DNA from 4 places in the Variovorax sp. GW822-FHT04A09 genome. Region 4 is predicted to be linked to each of the others. Evidence: predicted binding sites of a transcription regulator. Region 4 holds the regulator's gene; each other region holds the start of a gene.
The links. Region 4 encodes sigma-54, which starts transcription at its own class of promoters, with help from an activator protein. Its sites were predicted from a motif close to TGGCANGNAANCTGCTTT; they were not measured.
Positions count from the first base shown of each region.

Region 1: a site for sigma-54 is predicted at 2,161-2,178, ahead of AC1RLW_RS15955 (nitrate- and nitrite sensing domain-containing protein). Genes of this name have one in related genera too.
Region 2: a site for sigma-54 is predicted at 2,073-2,090, ahead of AC1RLW_RS21555 (pilin). Genes of this name have one in related genera too.
Region 3: a site for sigma-54 is predicted at 2,047-2,064, ahead of hmpA (NO-inducible flavohemoprotein). Genes of this name have one in related genera too.

Region 1 covers NZ_JBXAMV010000002.1:1,063,662-1,068,060, reverse strand. The annotation lists gene AC1RLW_RS15970 (Hsp20/alpha crystallin family protein) at 1-163, shown strand, start outside; gene AC1RLW_RS15965 (alpha/beta hydrolase) at 354-1,112, shown strand; gene tsaD (tRNA (adenosine(37)-N6)-threonylcarbamoyltransferase complex transferase subunit TsaD) at 1,048-2,109, opposite strand; gene AC1RLW_RS15955 (nitrate- and nitrite sensing domain-containing protein) at 2,210-3,475, shown strand; gene AC1RLW_RS15950 (CmpA/NrtA family ABC transporter substrate-binding protein) at 3,794-4,399, shown strand, end outside.
Region 2 covers NZ_JBXAMV010000004.1:306,369-310,767, forward strand. The annotation lists gene AC1RLW_RS21545 (CHASE2 domain-containing protein) at 1-1,113, shown strand, start outside; gene AC1RLW_RS21550 (3',5'-cyclic-nucleotide phosphodiesterase) at 1,143-1,946, shown strand; gene AC1RLW_RS21555 (pilin) at 2,147-2,680, shown strand; gene AC1RLW_RS21560 (hypothetical protein) at 2,736-3,293, opposite strand; gene AC1RLW_RS21565 (isoprenylcysteine carboxylmethyltransferase family protein) at 3,346-3,981, shown strand; gene AC1RLW_RS21570 (serine hydrolase domain-containing protein) at 3,989-4,399, shown strand, end outside.
Region 3 covers NZ_JBXAMV010000007.1:204,526-208,924, forward strand. The annotation lists gene cysK (cysteine synthase A) at 1-712, opposite strand, end outside; gene hmpA (NO-inducible flavohemoprotein) at 828-2,012, opposite strand; gene norR (nitric oxide reductase transcriptional regulator NorR) at 2,148-3,746, shown strand; RNA gene rnpB (RNase P RNA component class A) at 3,806-4,174, shown strand; gene AC1RLW_RS28285 (MarR family winged helix-turn-helix transcriptional regulator) at 4,333-4,399, shown strand, end outside.
Region 4 covers NZ_JBXAMV010000005.1:111,671-116,069, reverse strand. The annotation lists gene AC1RLW_RS23945 (thiol:disulfide interchange protein DsbA/DsbL) at 1-254, shown strand, start outside; gene lptA (lipopolysaccharide transport periplasmic protein LptA) at 377-1,096, shown strand; gene lptB (LPS export ABC transporter ATP-binding protein) at 1,093-1,887, shown strand; gene rpoN (RNA polymerase factor sigma-54) at 1,905-3,494, shown strand; gene AC1RLW_RS23925 (phospholipase D family protein) at 3,505-4,399, shown strand, end outside.

The DNA of each region.
Region 1 (4,399 bases), on a different contig from region 4:
CGAAAGCAAGGCCGAAGCCAAGCGCCAGATCAAGCTCGCCTACGAACTGCCGCAAGCCATCGACCTGGCCACCAGCGAAGCCAAGCTGGAGAACGGCGTGCTGACCCTGAAGCTCGGCAAGCTGGTGCCCGCAAGCCAGGTTTCGCACTTGCAGATCAACTAGTCCCGGCGATGCCCCCACGAAGAAAATGTTAGTGACAGCTTGTTTTGACTTTAAACAAGCGCCGTATTCACAATAGTGCCGGATAACGTCACATGATGTGACGATTTATTAGTACTTTCTTCTTCGTGGGCATCTCGTAAACGCATCGAGTTCCCGGGCGGTGCGGACAGCGGGTGTGCCTCAAGGCACCATGAAAACGCACCTGCAGTCAGCCAATGACAACGAACGGTCCGACACGCTCCTGATCTTCCTGCCAGGGGCCTACCTCAAGCCCGAAGAGTTCGAGCGCGAGGGCTTCATCAGCGCCGTGCGCGAGCGGCACCTCGCAGCCGACGCACTGCTGGTCGATGCGGACGTCTCCTACTACTACGACCAGACCCTCAGCGAGCGGCTGCATGCCGACGTCATCGAGCCCCAGCGGGCCAAGGGCTACACCTCGATCTGGCTGGTCGGCATTTCCATCGGCGGTTTCGGCGCGCTGATCCACGAACTGGCGCGGCCGGGCTCGGTGGACGGCATCGTGGCGCTGGCGCCCTATCTGGGGCGCCGCGTGCTCGGCGCGGAGATCAAGAAGGCCGGCGGCCTGCGCGCCTGGCAGGCGCCCACCGGGCCGCAGCCCGACGAGGAACCCGACCGCAAGCTCTGGCCCTTCTTCCAGCAGTACCTGGCGCCGAAGCCTTCCCAGGACCTGCCGCCGCTGTACCTGGGGTTCGGCCTGGCCGACCGCTTTGCCAGCAACCACAAGCTGCTGGCCGACGCCCTGCCCCCGGGGCGCGTGTTCACGACCGAAGGCGGCCACGACTGGCCCGAGTGGCGCCAGCTCTGGCGCAACGTGCTCGACGTGCTGCCGCTGCCCTCGCTGGGGCGCGCACGGCAGCAGCCGGCTACGCGGTTTCCGGCAGCGGCGTCTCGGGCGTCATCAGCGATGCCATCGGCCATCGCGGCTTGACGTCGAAGGCATAGCGCTCCGAGGCCTGCGACAGGCCTGATTGCAGACGCATCGCGGCGGCCATGGCGATCATGGCGCCGTTGTCGGTGCACAGATGCAACTCGGGGTAGTGCACGCGCACCTTGCGCTTGGCGCAGGCCGCGTTCAGCTGCTCGCGCAGGTTCTTGTTGGCCCCCACGCCGCCCGCCACCACCAGCCGCTTCAGGCCGGTCTGGTCCAGCGCCGCGAGCGACTTCTTCAGCAGCACCTCGACGATCGCAGCCTGCGTGGAAGCGGCCAGGTCGGCCTTGCGCGCCTCGAGCTGGTCGCCGAGCTTCTTGGCCTGCGTGAGCACGGCCGTCTTCAGGCCGGCGAACGAAAAGTCGAGGTCGCCGCTGTGCAGCAGCGGGCGTGGCAGCTTGAAGGCCGCGGCGTCGCCGCCTTCGGCCAGCTTCGCGAGCCAGGGGCCGCCGGGGTACGGCAGGCCCATGAGCTTGGCGCTCTTGTCGAAGGCCTCGCCGGCCGCGTCGTCGATGGTCTCGCCGAGCAGTTCATAGCGGCCCACGCCGTCGACCCGCATCAGCTGCGTGTGACCACCCGACACCAGCAGCGCCACGAACGGGAATTCGGGCGGATCGGCGCTCAGGAACGGCGACAGCAGATGCCCTTCGAGGTGATGCACCCCCAGCACCGGCTTGCCCAGCGCCACACCCAGTGCGCAGGCCACGCCCGCGCCCACGAGCAGCGCGCCGGCCAGGCCGGGCCCGCGTGTATAGGCCACCACGTCGATCTCGGCCAGCGAGCGTCCGGCTTCGGCCATGACGGCTTCGGTGAGCGGCAGCACGCGGCGGATGTGGTCGCGGCTGGCCAGCTCGGGCACCACGCCGCCGTAGGCCTGGTGCATGGCGATCTGGCTGTGCAGCGCGTGCGAACGCAGCAGCGGCAGCGCGTCGCCGTGCGATTCGACCAGCGCCACGCCGGTCTCGTCGCAGGATGATTCGATTCCCAACAAGAGCATGGCGCCGAGTGTAGGGGCCGCCCGCCGGCGGCGCCCGCGAAGGGACAAGCGAGGCACGGAAGTTGCACGAGCGGAATGCGCTCCTTCTGCGCCCCCACGAATGACTTCCGGCCTGAGCTTCCTGATTGCCGCGCGCCGATGCGAGATCGACGCGCTGGACCAGCTCGCGCGCACCAGCGAGCTGGTCGGCGCCATCGGTCGGCTCGTGCATGCGCTGCAGCGCGAGCGCGGCATGTCGAACGTGTTCCTGGCCTCGCACGGCGGGCGCTTTGCCGAACAGCGCGGCCCGCAGATCGCCGAATGCCTGGCGCTCGAGCAGCAGGTGCGCGCCGGCTTCGACCGGCTCGAGGCCGAGCACCACCGCGCGGTGGGCGCCGGCCACGGCGCGCGCCTGTTCAGCCGCATCGCCTGGGTGCTGCCCGGCCTGGACGCCCTGCCCGCGCTGCGCCGGCGCATCGACGCGCTCGAACTCCAGCCCGCCCAGGCCGTGGCCGCCTTCGCCAAGCTGGTGGCCGGCCTGCTGGCGGTGGTGTTCGAGGCGGCCGATGGCGCCACCGACCCCGAGATCTCGCGCCTGCTGGTGGCGATGTTCAACTTCATGCAGGGCAAGGAGTTCGCCGGCCAGGAACGTGCCTTCGGCGCCGCCGCGCTCGCGCTGGGCCGGGGCGACGACGCGCAGCGCCAGCAGTGGCGCCACCTCATCGAGTCGCAGGAGCGCTGCTTCCAGGTGTTCATCGATTTCTCGGGCGACGCGGTGCGCACGCTGTGGCACGACAGCCAGTCGGACGCCGTGCTGGCCGAACTCGAGCGCCTGCGCCGCAAGGGCGCCACCTCGGTGCCGGCCGACGCGCTGCTGAGCCAAGCCTGGTTCGACTGCTGCACCCGGCGCATCGACGCCATGCAGACGGTCGAGAACCGCCTCTCGGCCGACCTGCGCGCGCTGTGCGACCACAAGACCGCCCAGGCCCGCAGCGAGCTGGCCGCGTACCGGCAACTGCTCGGCACGCTGGCCCCGCAGGCCGGCGGCGCGCTGTTCTTCGACGATGCCCAGCAGGCGCAGGACGCCACGCCGGCGCAGCTCGGGCGCCACCTCGAACGCTCGGTGCTCGACATGGTCCAGGAGCAGTCGCAGCGCCTGCAGGCCATGAGCGACGAACTCGACACCGTGCGCGCCTCGCTCAACGAACGCAAGATCGTCGAGCGCGCCAAGGGCCTGCTGATGGCGCACCGGCGCCTGAGCGAGGCCGAGGCGCACAAGATGCTGCGCCAGACCGCCATGAACCAGAAGCGCCGCCTCGTCGACGTGGCCGAGTCGATGCTGGCCATGGCCGACTACCTGCCGCTCGAGCCTGCACCGCGGCGCTGACCCGGGCCGCTTGGATTGGTGCAGCGCACAACAACTGTGCGTCGCCCGGGTTAGCGAACCAGCAGGAACTTTCCCCTGCGCCGGCGCGCCCTGTCAGCTATCTTTTCCATAGCTCCCACTGGCGGCTTCGGGCTGGCACACCGCTTGCATGGAGCTTGTCACAGACCGCAAGGTCTTCAGGCAGGTTGCACCCAACGGCGGGTGCGGCCCACCGAACCGGACAAAGGCGTCCCCATCCCGCAAGGGCTCGTTCACGAGCAGCCCCTGCGCGGTGCGGACGCCTTTTCGTTTTTGTCTTTCACTTCTGGAGCCTCGCCCATGTCCGATCTGCTGCTGAAAACCAAACTGAGCCGGCGCCGCGTGCTGCAGGCCGCCGCCCTCGGCGCCGTGGGCATCGACCCCGCGCTGCGCGCCGCCGTCTGGGCCCAGGGCTCGGACAAGCCCGAGAAGGAAGAAGTGAAGATCGGCTTCATCCCGCTGACCGACTGCGCCAGCGTGGTGATGGCCTCGGTGCTGGGCATCGACAAGAAGTACGGCGTGAAGATCGTGCCCAGCAAGGAAGCCAGCTGGGCCGGCGTGCGCGACAAGCTCGTGAACGGCGACCTCGACATGGCGCACGTGCTCTACGGCCTGGTGTACGGCATGCACCTGGGCGTGAGCGGCCCGAAGAAGGACATGGCCGTGCTCATGACCCTGAACAACAACGGCCAGGCCATCACGCTGTCGAAGAAGCTGGCCGACAAGGGCGCGGTCGATGCCGCCTCGCTCGCCAAGCTCATCGCCAAGGAAAAGGGCGAATACACCTTCGCCCACACCTTCCCCACCGGCACGCACGCCATGTGGCTCTACTACTGGCTCGCCTCGGCCGGCATCGACCCGTTCAAGGACGTGAAGAACATCACCGTGCCGCCCCCGCAGATGGTG
Region 2 (4,399 bases), on a different contig from region 4:
GAAGTGCTGACCGTGCTGGCGGCGGGGTTGCTGCTCGCGTTCGGGCTGTCGCTGCTGTCCGCATCGCGCGCCGTGCTGCTCGGCGCGGGCGTGGTCGCCGCGCTGGTCGGCCTCAACACCTGGCTCTACGTCGGCCACAGCCTCGTGCTCCCGCTGGCGTCGGCGCTCGTCATGGTGGCGCTGGCCTTCGCGCTCAACATGAGCTGGGGCTACTTCGTCGAATCGCGCGCGCGGCGCGGGCTGGTGCGGCTCTTCGGCACCTACGTGCCGCCGCAGCTGGTCGACGAAATGCTCGTGCGCCCCGGCCGCTACAGCATGCGCGCCGAGAGCAAGGAAATGACCGTGATGTTCTGCGACATGCGCGACTTCACCCGGCTGTCCGAGCAGATGGCGCCGGCCGAGCTGCAGGCCTTTCTGAACACCGTCTTCAGCCGGCTGACCGAGGTGATCAGCGCGCACCGCGGCACCGTCGACAAATACATGGGCGACTGCGTCATGGCCTTCTGGGGCGCGCCCATCGACACGCCCGGCCATGCCGCGCTTGCCGTGCAGGCGGCGATCGACATGGCGGCCGCCGTGCACGACATCAACCGCCAGCACCGCGCCAACGGCCGCCCCGAAATCAGCGCCGGCATCGGCCTGAACAGCGGCCTCATGAGCGTCGGCGACATGGGCTCGACCGCGCGCCGCAGCTATACCGTGGTCGGCGACGCGGTCAATCTCGCGTCGCGGCTGGAAGGCCTGAGCGGACACTACGGGGTCGAGATCGTGGCCAGCGGCGCCACCCGCGAGGCGGCGCCCGGCTTCGTCTGGCAGGAACTCGACAGCGTGCGCGTCAAGGGCAAGGCCCAGGCCGTTGCCATCTACACCCCGCTCGTGCCGGAAGCTGCGGCCGAGTCGCAGGACACACGGCAGCAACTCGACCGCTGGAGCCAGGTGCTCGCCGCCTACCGCCGCCAGGATTGGGCGCTGGGCCGGAACTTGCTGGCTCCCCTGCTCGCCGCGGATGCGAAAAAAGTCCTTTACCAGCTCTACGCCCAGCGTTTAGCCTCGATGGCGCTTCGCCCGCAAGACCCGGACTGGGACGGCGCCACCCGGTTCGACACCAAATGACGACAGACGCATACAAGGGGTCTTCCACAATGCAGGTTCGCGTGCTGGGTTGCTCGGGCGCCATCGCCAAGGACTGCCGCACCACCTCGTTCCTGGTCGATGCGGACCTGCTCGTGGACGCCGGCACGGGCGTCGGCGACCTCACCCTCGACGAGATGGCCGCCATCGACGACGTGGTGCTCACCCACTCGCACCTCGACCACATCGCCGCCCTGCCCCTGATGCTCGACGCCGTCGGCAGCCGCCGCACCCGGCCCCTGCGCGTGCATGCTCTGGCGGCCACCATCGACGCGCTGCGGGCGCATGTGTTCAACAACGTCATCTGGCCGAATTTCGAACGCATTCCCAGCCCCGAATCGCCGTTCGTGAGCTTTCACGAGATCACGGTCGGGCAGCGCCTCGAGTTGGGCAGCGACGCCCCCAAGCTGATCGAGGTGCTGCCGGCCGTCCACACCGTGCCGGCCTGCGGCTTCGCCATCCGCCGGGCGGAAGGCGGCGCCCACTGGGTCTTCAGCGGCGACACCGAACGCAACCCGCCGTTCTGGGAGCGCATCAACGCGATCGACGTGGCGATGCTGGTCATCGAGACCGCCTTCAGCTCCCGCGAAGAGGCATTGGCCGAACGCAGCCTGCATCTGTCGCCGGTGGCGCTGGCGCACGAGCTGGCGCACATCGATCCGGGCAAGCAATACCCGATCTACATCACCCACACCAAGCCGGCAGAGACCGAGGAAATCATGAGCCAGATCGAGATGCTGGCGGGGCGGGAAGTGGCAGGGTTGGCGCAGCGGGACATCCGCTGGCTCAAGGCGGATGGGGTGCTGACCTTCTGACCGGGCCCGGTCAGGCATGACAAATTTGTCGACACAATTGGCATCTGAGTGCGAGTTGTGTCACATCATGTAACCAACTTGTGACCAAAGGCGGCCTGATCGAGGGCTGCAGGGTGGGAAACCGGGTGGCACGGATGCTGCGGAAGTTACCCCGCTCCGGGCCGGTTCCCGGGCTTTACAAACCAACCTGGAGTTAATGAATGAACCGTCGTTCTATCGCACGCAATGTGCAAAAGGGTTTCACCCTGATCGAATTGATGATCGTTGTGGCGATCATTGGTATTCTTGCGGCGATTGCGCTGCCTGCATATCAAGATTACACGGCTCGCTCGCAAGTTACGGCGGCGCTTGCCGAAATTACCCCGGCTAAGACCAACATTGAAGAGAAGGCAAGCCAAGGCATTACTACTACGCAAGCAGCGGACCTGACCGGCAATGCGGCAGCCAATGCTCAAGCAGCTGGTCTGTCGAGCAACGTGACCAGCCGCTGCAGCGGGATTGCCTTGAATGTCGCTACTACGGGCGCTTCGACGATCACGTGCACGATCGCTGGAACCGCGTCCATCAATGGCCAAACTATTGTTTGGACTCGTGGTGCAGATACGACTGCTGGTGCAGCGGGTACGTGGGCTTGCACCACCAACGTTGTCGAGAAGCTGCGTCCGAAGACCTGCGCCGCTGCAGCCGGAGGCGCAGCAGCTGCAGCTGCCGCTGCTGCTGCAGCTGGGGGTTAAGGGAATTTAATCACCTTCGATAGTGATTCAAAGAGGGGGCAATGCCCCCTTTTTTTTATTTTCCAGCAATGAACAGGTCATTCAAACCCATAACTGCCGTTCCGGCCCGTGTAGCCCTAGCCGGTGTATGCGGTGCGATTTTTGTCTCGTTGCTCATTTGGCTCCTTGAACTGCCAGCGCCATTGGAGGTTTTGCTGTTTCTCTCTGGATGTGCACTGCCGATGTGGACGCTGGAGCTGCGTCGTTTTCCCGGTAACGGTTCTCGTTCGGGGAAGTTGGGGTTGCCCGCCTGGCGACGAAAACTACGGCTGGTAGGCCTGATTTCTTTGATGGCAATGTTTTGCCTGAATGCTTCAATATTCCGAGTTTTGAGTCCCGCAGCATTTGCCGGTTTTGAAGCCCTGCTGCCTTTGATTCTGTGTTGCGCAACGGGATGGATGTGCTGGATGGGGTTGCGATTTCCCGCTGAACGGGAGTTGGACTCGGTTGAGTTTTTGGGGAAATCAATAATTCGATTTTTGATGCGGTCGTCGAAATTTGGGCGCTCGGATTCCCAGATAATTCTGGGGTGGGCTGTTAAGTCTTTTTTCTTGCCCTTGATGATAAGCAGCACCTACTTGTTTCTCGTAAGTGCTAGAAATGCATTGAATCATCAGGTTGGATGGATGAGCATATTTGGTGGCCTCTATATGCTGATGTTTGCCATTGATACAGCGTTCGCCACAATTGGATATTGCTCTACAAGCAAGAGGATTGGGGCACATATCCGTTCGACAGAGGCCACATTTTTAGGCTGGTGCTCTGCGCTAGTGTGCTATCCACCACTGAATTTACTGGTCTTGCAGAAATGGCTGCCTTACCGCGACGGACTCGAGTGGGACAAATGGTTGGCAGGGTGGCCTTTGATTTCTTTCCTCTGGGGCATCGCGATTTTGCTGTCTGTTGGACTGTATGTTTCAGCCACTGTGGCATTTGGTCTTCGATTTTCCAATTTGACAAATAGAGGTGTCATAACATCGGGCCCATATCAGTATTTCAAACACCCGTCGTATATTGGAAAGAATGTTGCATGGTGGCTTATTTCTGTTCCCTTTGTCTCTAGCTTGGGCGTGGCTGCTGCAATTGGAAATTGTATGGCACTCTTGGCAATCAACGGAATTTACTGCATTCGAGCAGCAACTGAAGAGCGACACCTCATGAAAGATCCCGCGTATCAAGCCTATTCTGATTGGATTTCAAGAAATGGAGTGCTCGGGAGGGTTTGTCGTGCCTTCAGGGCGACACCTGCAGCAATGAATTAATCAAATTTTGCGCGGATTTATTGTTTGTCTGCTATTTGTTTTTCCTCTCTCGGGGGATGCTTTTTGCTTTCTTGCGGAAATTCGCCAATTTCTACTTAAAGAAAATATAAAAGGCGCAGTTGTCGGTGTCTACAAAAGAGGTCGCATCGAAAAAGTTGCTGCTTTTGGCCATCAAACTGATGGAGGCGCGCTTGTTGATGTCAATTCTCGTTTTCCGCTTGCCAGCCTTTCGAAAATCATCACTGCCGCTTCAATTCGAAGAATGGTGGCCTTGGGTAAGTTGAGGCTTGATGAGCGGGTCGCCGCCATTTTGCTCGATCCTTCGCTGGAAAATGCAAAGCAGAGTGAGATAACAGTACGTCATTTGCTGCAACACACAAGTGGCCTTGCAACCTCTGGAACTGGAGACCCGCTATTC
Region 3 (4,399 bases), on a different contig from region 4:
CGTCCAGCAGCGAGGTGTCCAGGTTCTTCGGGATGAAGCCCGCGCCGATGCCCTGGATGGGGTGGGGCGCCGGCGCGCCGCCCGAGATCACGGGCGAGGCCACGGGCTCCACCGCGAACACCTGCAGCTTGGGCCACTTCTTCTTCAGCACCTTCGCCACGCCGGTGATGTGGCCGCCCGTGCCCACGCCGGTGATGAGCACGTCGATGCCTTCGGGAAAGTCGGCCGCGATTTCTTCGGCCGTGGTGCGCACGTGCACGTCGACGTTGGCGGGGTTGTTGAACTGCTGCGGCATCCACGCGCCTGGCGTGCCGGCCACGATTTCCTCGGCGCGGGCGATGGAGCCCTTCATGCCGTTGGCGCGCGGCGTGAGGTCGAAGGTGGCGCCATAGGCCAGCATCAGGCGGCGGCGCTCCACCGACATGCTGTCGGGCATCACCAGGATCAGCTTGTAGCCCTTGACGGCCGCGACCATCGCCAGGCCGATGCCGGTGTTGCCCGAGGTGGGCTCGACGATGGTGCCGCCGGGCTTGAGCGCGCCGCTCTTCTCGGCGTCTTCCACCATCGACAGCGCGATGCGGTCCTTGATCGAGCCGCCGGGGTTGGCGCGCTCCGACTTGATCCAGACCTGCTGCTTCGCATGGCCGAACAGGCGGTTGATGCGGATGTGCGGCGTGTTGCCGATAGTCTGGAGGATGTTCTGGGCCTTCATGGAATCTCCTTGGGTGCGAGGGTCGGATGGTCAGCGCGCATTGTGGCGCCCCCTGGGCCGGGTTGCACCCGGCCCGCGACCGTTTCAGCACGACGGGATGGCAGGCCGTTCCGGCTCAGGCCTCCAGGGCTTCCAGCGGCCCGAAGAACTCGTAGCGAAGCTGCTGCTTCGGCACGCCGAGCGCCAGCCCGTTGGCATACACCGCCTGCATGAAGGGCTTCGGTCCCAGAAAGTACAGGTCGACATCGCGGTCTTCCGGCAGCAGCCCGGCCAGCAGCTCGCGGGTGACGAAGCCGGTCGCATGCGGCGTGTCGCTCTCGCGCGGCGCGTCGTAGACATACAGCGGCTTCACGTTCGCATGCCGCTGCGCCAGCGCGTCCACGCGGGCGCGGAACGCATGCGCGCCGCCGTGCCGCGCCGCATGGACGAAGTGCACCGGCCGGCCCGTGTGGGCCACCGATTCAAGCATGCTCATCGCAGGCGTGATGCCCACGCCGCCCGTCACCAGCACGAGGGGCCGCGCCTGTTCGCCCGCGGGCTGCAGCACGAAGTCGCCGCACGGCGCCTGCACCTGCAGCCGCGTGCCGACCGCGGCGGCCGCGTGCAGCCAGTTCGAGGCGCGGCCGCCTTCTTCCTTCTTCACGCTGATGCGGTACCACGGCTTGCCCGGCGCGTCGGACAGCGAGTAGTTGCGCCGCACCGGCTGGCCGTCGATCTCCAGCACCAGCGTGAGGTATTGCCCCGCCGAGAACGCCAGCAGCGCGCCGCCGTCCACGGGCTCCAGGTAGAACGAGGTGATGACTTCGCTCTCGTCCTCGCGCCGGGCCACGCGGAATTCGCGCGTGCCGCGCCACCCGCCGGGTTGCGCCGCATTGGCGCTGTAGACGGCTTCTTCCGCGGCGATGAGCAGGCCCGCCAGCGATTCGTAGGCCTCGCCCCAGGCGGCGATCACCTCGTCGGTCGCGGCATCGCCGAGCACCTCCTTCACGGCGCGCAGCAGGTAGTGGCCGACGATCGGGTAGTGCTCCGGCAGCACGCCCAGCGCGGCGTGCTTCTGGATGATGCGGGGCAGGGCGCCGGCGATCGCTTCGAGCCGGTCGATGTGCGCGCCATAGGCGATGACTGCGCCCGCCAGCGCGCGCGCCTGCGTGCCGGCGGCCTGGTGCGCTTCGTTGAAGAAGGCCTTCACCTGCGGATGGCCCTCGAACATGATCTTGTAGAAGTGGCTGGTGATGGCCTCGCCGTGGGCCTGGAGCGCGGGCACGGTGGACTTGACGATGGCGATGGTTTGCGGGTGCATGGTCTGGCGGTCCTTCGGTTGAGATGCGTTGGTCATCTCACGATCCGTGCCAGCCGGAAGCCCCCTGCAAGTGCTTGACACCATTGGGGATTTACCGGGCGTGGTCAAATTCGCAACAACTCCAGCGTTGTACTTATGACCACATTGCGTGTCGATTCGACCACCGAGGCCTCACCACCCGAGCCCGAGCCCGAGCCCGAAGCCGAGGCCGCCCGCTACCGATCGCTGCTCGCCGCCGCGCGCGGGCTGGTCCGCTGCGATGCTGCCGCGCTGCTGCAGCTCGACGTCGACGTGCTGAAGCCCGTCGCGGTCGACGGCCTGAGCGATGAGACCCTCGGGCGCCAGTTTCCCGTCGCCGCCCATCCGCGTTTCGCGCGCCTGCTCGACAGCGAACGGGGCCTGCGTTTCGCGCACGACTGCAACCTGCCCGACCCGTACGACGGCCTCGTAGCCGGCCAGCCGGGCATCCTGCCGGTGCACGACTGCATGGGCGCGCCGCTGCGCCTGCGCGGTGCCGTCTGGGGCCTGCTCACGCTGGACGCGCTGGAGCCGCACGCTTTCGACGCCGTGGGCCCGGCGCAGATGGAGGCACTGATCGCCCTCGTCGAAACCGGCATCGAGGCCGCCCACACGATCCGCGAAATGCAGGCGCGCGCCATGCGCGAGCAGGCCGTCGCGCAGGCGCTGCGCGCAGGGCGCGGCGCGCCGCGCGAGCTGCTGGGCAGCAGTCCGGCGATGAAGCAGCTGTGCCACGAGATCGACACGGTCGCCGTGTCCGACCTCACGGTGCTGCTGCTCGGCGAAACCGGTGTCGGCAAGGACCTGGTCGCGCAGCGCCTGCACGCGCGTTCGCGGCGCAGCGAGCAGCCGCTGGTGCAGGTCAACTGCGCGGCGCTGCCCGAGTCGCTGGCCGACAGCGAGCTCTTCGGCCACAAGCGCGGCGCGTTCACCGGCGCCGTGCAGGACCGCGACGGCAAGTTCGAGATCGCCGACGGCGGCACGCTCTTTCTCGACGAGGTCGGCGAACTGCCGCTGAGCGTGCAGGCCAAGCTGCTGCGCGTGCTGCAAAGCGGCGAGGTGCAGCGCCCCGGCAGCGACCGCATGCGCAAGGTCGACGTGCGTGTGATCGCGGCCACGAACCGCGACCTGCCCGCGGCGATCGCGCAGGGCCGGTTTCGCGCCGACCTGTACCACCGGCTGTCGGTCTATCCGCTCGTCGTCGCGCCGCTGCACGAACGGGGGCGCGACGTGCTCGTGCTCGCCGGCAGCTTTCTCGAGGAGAACCAGCACCGGCTGGGCGCGCGCAACCTGCGGCTCTCGCCGGCGTCGAAGGCCGCCATGCTGGCGCACGGCTGGCCGGGCAACGTGCGCGAGCTCGAGCATGTGATCAGCCGCGCCTCGCTGCGGGCGTTCCGGGAGCAGCCGCGCGGCTCGCGCTGGACGGCCATCGAACCGCATCACCTGGCGCTGTACAGCGCTGCCGTCGTGGGAAGCGCCGTGGCAGCGCCCGTGCAGGCCCTGGCGAACGAACACGCGGAGCCTGCCATCGCGGGCGGCACGTTGCGCGAGGCGACCGAGGCCTTCCAGCGGGCCTGGCTCTCGGAACTGCTCGCCCGCCACGGCGGCCGCGTGGCCAGCGCCGCGCGCGAGGCCGGCATCGACCGCAGCAACTTCCATCGGACGCTGCGCAAGCTGGGCCTGGTGCAGGCCGGCGACAGCGAAACGCCCGGTTGAAAGTCGGCGCGCGACACCGCTTGAAGGGTCATTGATGGGGCGGGCGATAATCGAGCGGTGAAGCACGCCAGACCGCCGCTGGTGCAAGCCCGAAAGGGACGATGCTCTGCCCTCGGGCAACAGCATCGGGTCGAAAGATCGCACTGGAGGAACGTCCGGACTGCACAGGACAGCGCAGGAGTTAACGACTCTCCACCGTGAGGTGAGGATCAGAGCAACAGAGACGAGCCGATTCAGTTCGGGTGAAACGGGCAATCTCTGCGCGCAGCAACACCAAGTAGGCCAGTATCGAGGTGGTTCCGCTGAGCTGGCGGGTAGGTGGCATCGAGCCGTTTGGCGACAAACGGCCCAGAGTAATGGCGGTCACGCCGGGGTCTTCGCAAGAGGGCTCCGGTGCACAGAATCCGGCTTATCGGCGAGCTTCACACTTTTCTTTCTCTCCCCCTTTTCCCTGGGCCGCGTGCCGGCGTCGTGCGCGGCTGCGTGCAAGACTCGGTAGAAACCCGTACAATTGTTAGCAAGCTAACTAATTGATAACGCCGTGGCCGATACCGAACCCATCTCCCCGTTGCGCGAACACGCGCTGATGCGGCTCGGCACCTCGCTGTCGGTGCTCCAGCGCGGCTACCGCGCGGCGGCCGACAAGGCGGTGG
Region 4 (4,399 bases):
ACGGCGACGCCAACATCCAGGCCTGGGCCGAGCGTGCCGGCCTCGACGGCGCCAAGTTCAAGGAAACCTTTGCGTCCTTCGGCGTGGCCAGCAAGGCCCGCCGCGCGGCGCAGCAGACCGAGGCCTACAAGGTCGCCGGCGTGCCGGCCCTGGCCGTGGCGGGCCGCTGGTATGTCGACGGCGAAACCGCCGGCAGCATGTCCAAGGTGCTGCAGGTCGCGACCTTCCTCATCGGCGAAGCCAAGAAGGGCTGACCGATCCGACGACCTGCTTTCTTGGTCGAATGCAAGGCCCGCTTCGGCGGGCTTTTTCATTGGCGGCGGTGGGCAATTGCCATCCCACGCATACAATGTTTCAGAGCAAGTTTCGTGCCTTTATGACATTGCCCTCCATCCCCACATTCCCCACCCTTCGTCGCCTCGGCCGCCTGGCTTTCGGTGCGCTGTTGCTGGCCGGTGCCGCCTCGGGCGTCCTGGCCGAAACCGCCGACCGCACCAAGCCGATGAACATCGAGTCCGACTCGATGCGCTACGACGACCTGAAACAGACCAGCGTGTTCACCGGCAACGTGCTGGTCACGAAGGGCACGATCATCATCCGCGGCGCGCGGCTGGACGTGCGCCAGGACGCCGAGGGCTACCAGTACGGCGTGGTCACGGCCGCGCCCGGCAAGCTGGCCTATTACAAGCAGAAGCGCAACGCCGGCGACGAGTGGATCGAGGGCGAGTCCGAAGTCATCGAGTACGACAGCCGCGCCGACAACGTCAAGTTCATCCGCCGCGCCGTCATGCGCCGGCTGATCGGCGCCACGGCCAACGACGAGAGCAGCGGCGCGCTGATCGTCTACGACCAGAGCAACGACACCTACACCGTCAACGGTTCCCTCGTGCCGCCGAACGCCGGCGTCTCGGCGGGCGGTGGCGGCCGCGTGAAGGCCATCCTCACGCCGAAGGCCACGCCGGCCCCGGCGGCGCCCGGCTCCGCACCCGCGGCCGGCGGCAAGAAGCCTGCGGCCCCGGCACCCACCCCCGCGCCCGGCGCCGGGCTGCGCCCGAGCACCACGCTGGGCGGCACCGAAGGGGAAGGGCGCAAGTGATCGAAACCGCAGGAACCCAGACCGCCGACGGCATTCCGGGCAGCCGCCTCGTGGCGCGCGGCCTCAAGAAGAGCTACGGCAGCCGCACGGTCGTGAAAGACGTCTCGCTCGATGTGCAAAAGGGCGAGGTCGTCGGACTGCTCGGCCCCAACGGCGCGGGCAAGACCACCTCGTTCTACATGATCGTCGGGCTGGTGCGCGCCGACGCCGGCGAGATCACCATCGACGGCGAGCCCATCGCCCACATGCCCATCCACCGCCGCGCGCGCATGGGCCTGAGCTACCTGCCGCAGGAGGCCTCGATCTTCCGCAAGCTCACGGTCGAGGAAAACGTGCGCGCCGTGCTCGAGCTGCAGCGCGAGCCCGACGCCAACGGCCGCATGATGCCGCTGACCAAGCAGCACACCGAAGAGCGCCTGGCCGACCTGCTGGCCGACCTGCGCGTGGACCACCTGCGCGATTCGCCCGCGCTTGCGCTGTCGGGCGGCGAGCGCCGCCGCGTTGAAATTGCACGCGCGCTGGCCACGCAGCCGCGCTTCATTCTGCTGGACGAGCCCTTCGCCGGCATCGACCCGATCGCGGTGATCGAGATCCAGCGGATCATCAGTTTCCTGAAAGAGCGCGGCATCGGCGTGCTCATCACCGACCACAACGTGCGTGAGACGCTGGGCATCTGCGATCACGCGTTCATCATCAGCGACGGGCACGTGCTGGCACAAGGCACACCCTCGGAGATCGTCGACAACGCCGAGGTACGCAGGGTGTACCTGGGCGAGCACTTCCGCATGTAAGGGAGGGTCGGGTCTCCATGAAGCAAGGGCTGTCCCTTCGCGTCTCGCAGCATCTGGCCTTGACGCCACAGCTGCAGCAGTCCATTCGCCTGCTCCAGCTCTCCACGCTCGAACTGAGCCAGGAGGTGGAGCAGATGCTGGACGAGAACCCGTTCCTCGAGCGCACCGCGGAAGAAGCGGCGCGCGAGGAGTTCGGGCTGGACACGGCCGACGCGCCGGTGCCGCGCGACGACGCGGGCGAGGGCGAGGCCGAGTTCACGCCGTCCGCCGCCAGCACGTCCTCCACGTCCAGCGACACCACCACCTCGACCCCCGACACCGACGGCCCCGCCGCCGAGATCGCCGAGCGCGAGCCCGACTGGGAAGGCGACGGCACCGTCGACATGGCGCCCGACGACAGCGAGTGGGGCAGCGATGCGCCCGCACGCCAGAACAACCTGGGCGACGACGAGCGTGCCGACGCCACCGAACTCGCGCGCAGCCAGGAGTCGCTGCAGTCCTTCCTGCATCGCCAGGCGCTGAGCCTGCGCCTCAATGAAAACGACTGCGCCGCGCTGCGCTTTTTGATCGAATCGCTCAACGACGACGGTTACCTCGAAGACTCGCTGCCCGCGCTGGCCTCGGGCCTGGCGGGCGACGACAACGACCAGTTCGACGACCTCGTGCACCACTTCCAGGTGGCGCTGGGCCTGCTGCAGAGCCTGGAGCCGGCCGGCGTCGGCGCGCGCGACCTCGGCGAATGCCTGAGCATCCAGCTGAAGGCGCTCGCCAGCGAAGACGAGACCGAGGCCGAAGCGCTCATCCGCAAGACCGCCATCGCGATCTGCAAGCAGCCGATGGAGCTGCTCGCGCGGCGTGACTTCAAGCGCCTGGCCACGCTCACGCGCACCAACGAAGAGTTGGTGCGCTCGGCGCTGCAGATCATTGCGCGCCTGGAGCCCAAGCCGGGCCGCCGCTTTGTCGACGTCGAACGCAACATCGTCATTCCCGATGTGATCGTCACCAAGACCGGGCGCGGCACCAACGTGAAGTTCCGCGTCATGCTCAACCCCGAAGTCATGCCGCGCCTGCGCGTGCACGACATCTACGCCGGCGCGCTCAAGTCGCACAAGGGCGAGGGCAGCCAGGCGCTGTCGCAGCGGCTGCAGGAGGCGCGCTGGTTCATCAAGAACATCCAGCAGCGCTTCGACACCATCCTGCGCGTGAGCAACGCCATCGTCGAGCGCCAGAAGAGCTACTTCGTGCACGGCGAGCTGGCCATGCGCCCGCTGGTGCTGCGCGAGATCGCCGACGAGCTCGGCCTGCACGAGTCGACCATCTCGCGCGTGACCACCGCCAAGTACATGGCCACGCCCTTCGGCACGGTCGAGCTGAAGTACTTCTTCGGCTCGGCGCTGGGCACCGAGACCGGTGGCAATGCGTCGAGCACCGCGGTGCGCGCGCTGATCAAGCAGTTCGTGAGTTCCGAGAGCATCAAGAAGCCGCTGTCCGACAGCCAGATCTCCGAGATGCTGAAGGAGCAGGGCATCGAGTGCGCGCGCCGCACCGTCGCCAAGTACCGCGAAGCCTTGCGCATCGCACCGGCCAACCTGCGCAAAGCCCTGTAGAAAGCCCACGATGACCCGTCGCCTGCTGTCGCGCTGGGGGCATTGGGTCTTCGCCCTCGTGGCTGCATCGCTGTTCGCCGGCTGTGCCACCTTGCCCGACGACGCACCGCGCCCGCCCACCAAGGCCATCGCCGTCTCGGCCGACACCGCGCTCGGCAAGATCGCGTTGGCCTCGCAGCCCGACCCCGACCTCAGCGGCTTTCGCCTGATGCCCGGCGGCGACTTCGCCTTCGACACGCGGCTGCAGCTGGCGCGCCGCGCGCAGCGCACGCTCGACGTGCAGTACTACCAGATCGAGAACGACGAGACCGGCCGCTACCTGCTGCGCACCCTGCGCGATGCGGCCCAGCGCGGCGTGCGCGTGCGCCTGTTGATGGACGACCTGTACACGTCCGGCGAAGACGAGCTGTTGCTCGGGCTGGCCGCCACGCCGAACGTGGAGCTGCGCCTGTTCAACCCGTTCCCGGCCGGGCGCGGCAGCCTGCTCAAGCGCTTCACCGCGTCGCTGTTCGACTTCAGCCGCGTCAACCGCCGCATGCACAACAAGCTCTTCATCGCCGACGGCGCGATGGCGGTGGCGGGCGGGCGCAACATCGGCAACCAGTACTTCCGCCGCACCACCGGCCCGAACTTCATCGACCTCGACACCTTCGTCACGGGCGCGTTGATTCCGCGCCTGGGCGTGCTGTTCGACCAGTACTGGAACAGCCCGCACGTGCGCCCGATCGGCGCGGTCGTGCACACCGACCTGCCGCGCGAAGAGCTGCAGCGCCGCTTCGACGCCGCCACCGGCCCCGACACCACGCCGCCGCCGCCCAGGCCTGCGCCCAACGACCTGCTCGGCTACAGCCCCGTGGCCGACGACCTCGACGCCGGCAAGCTCGGCCTGATCTGGACCACCGCCG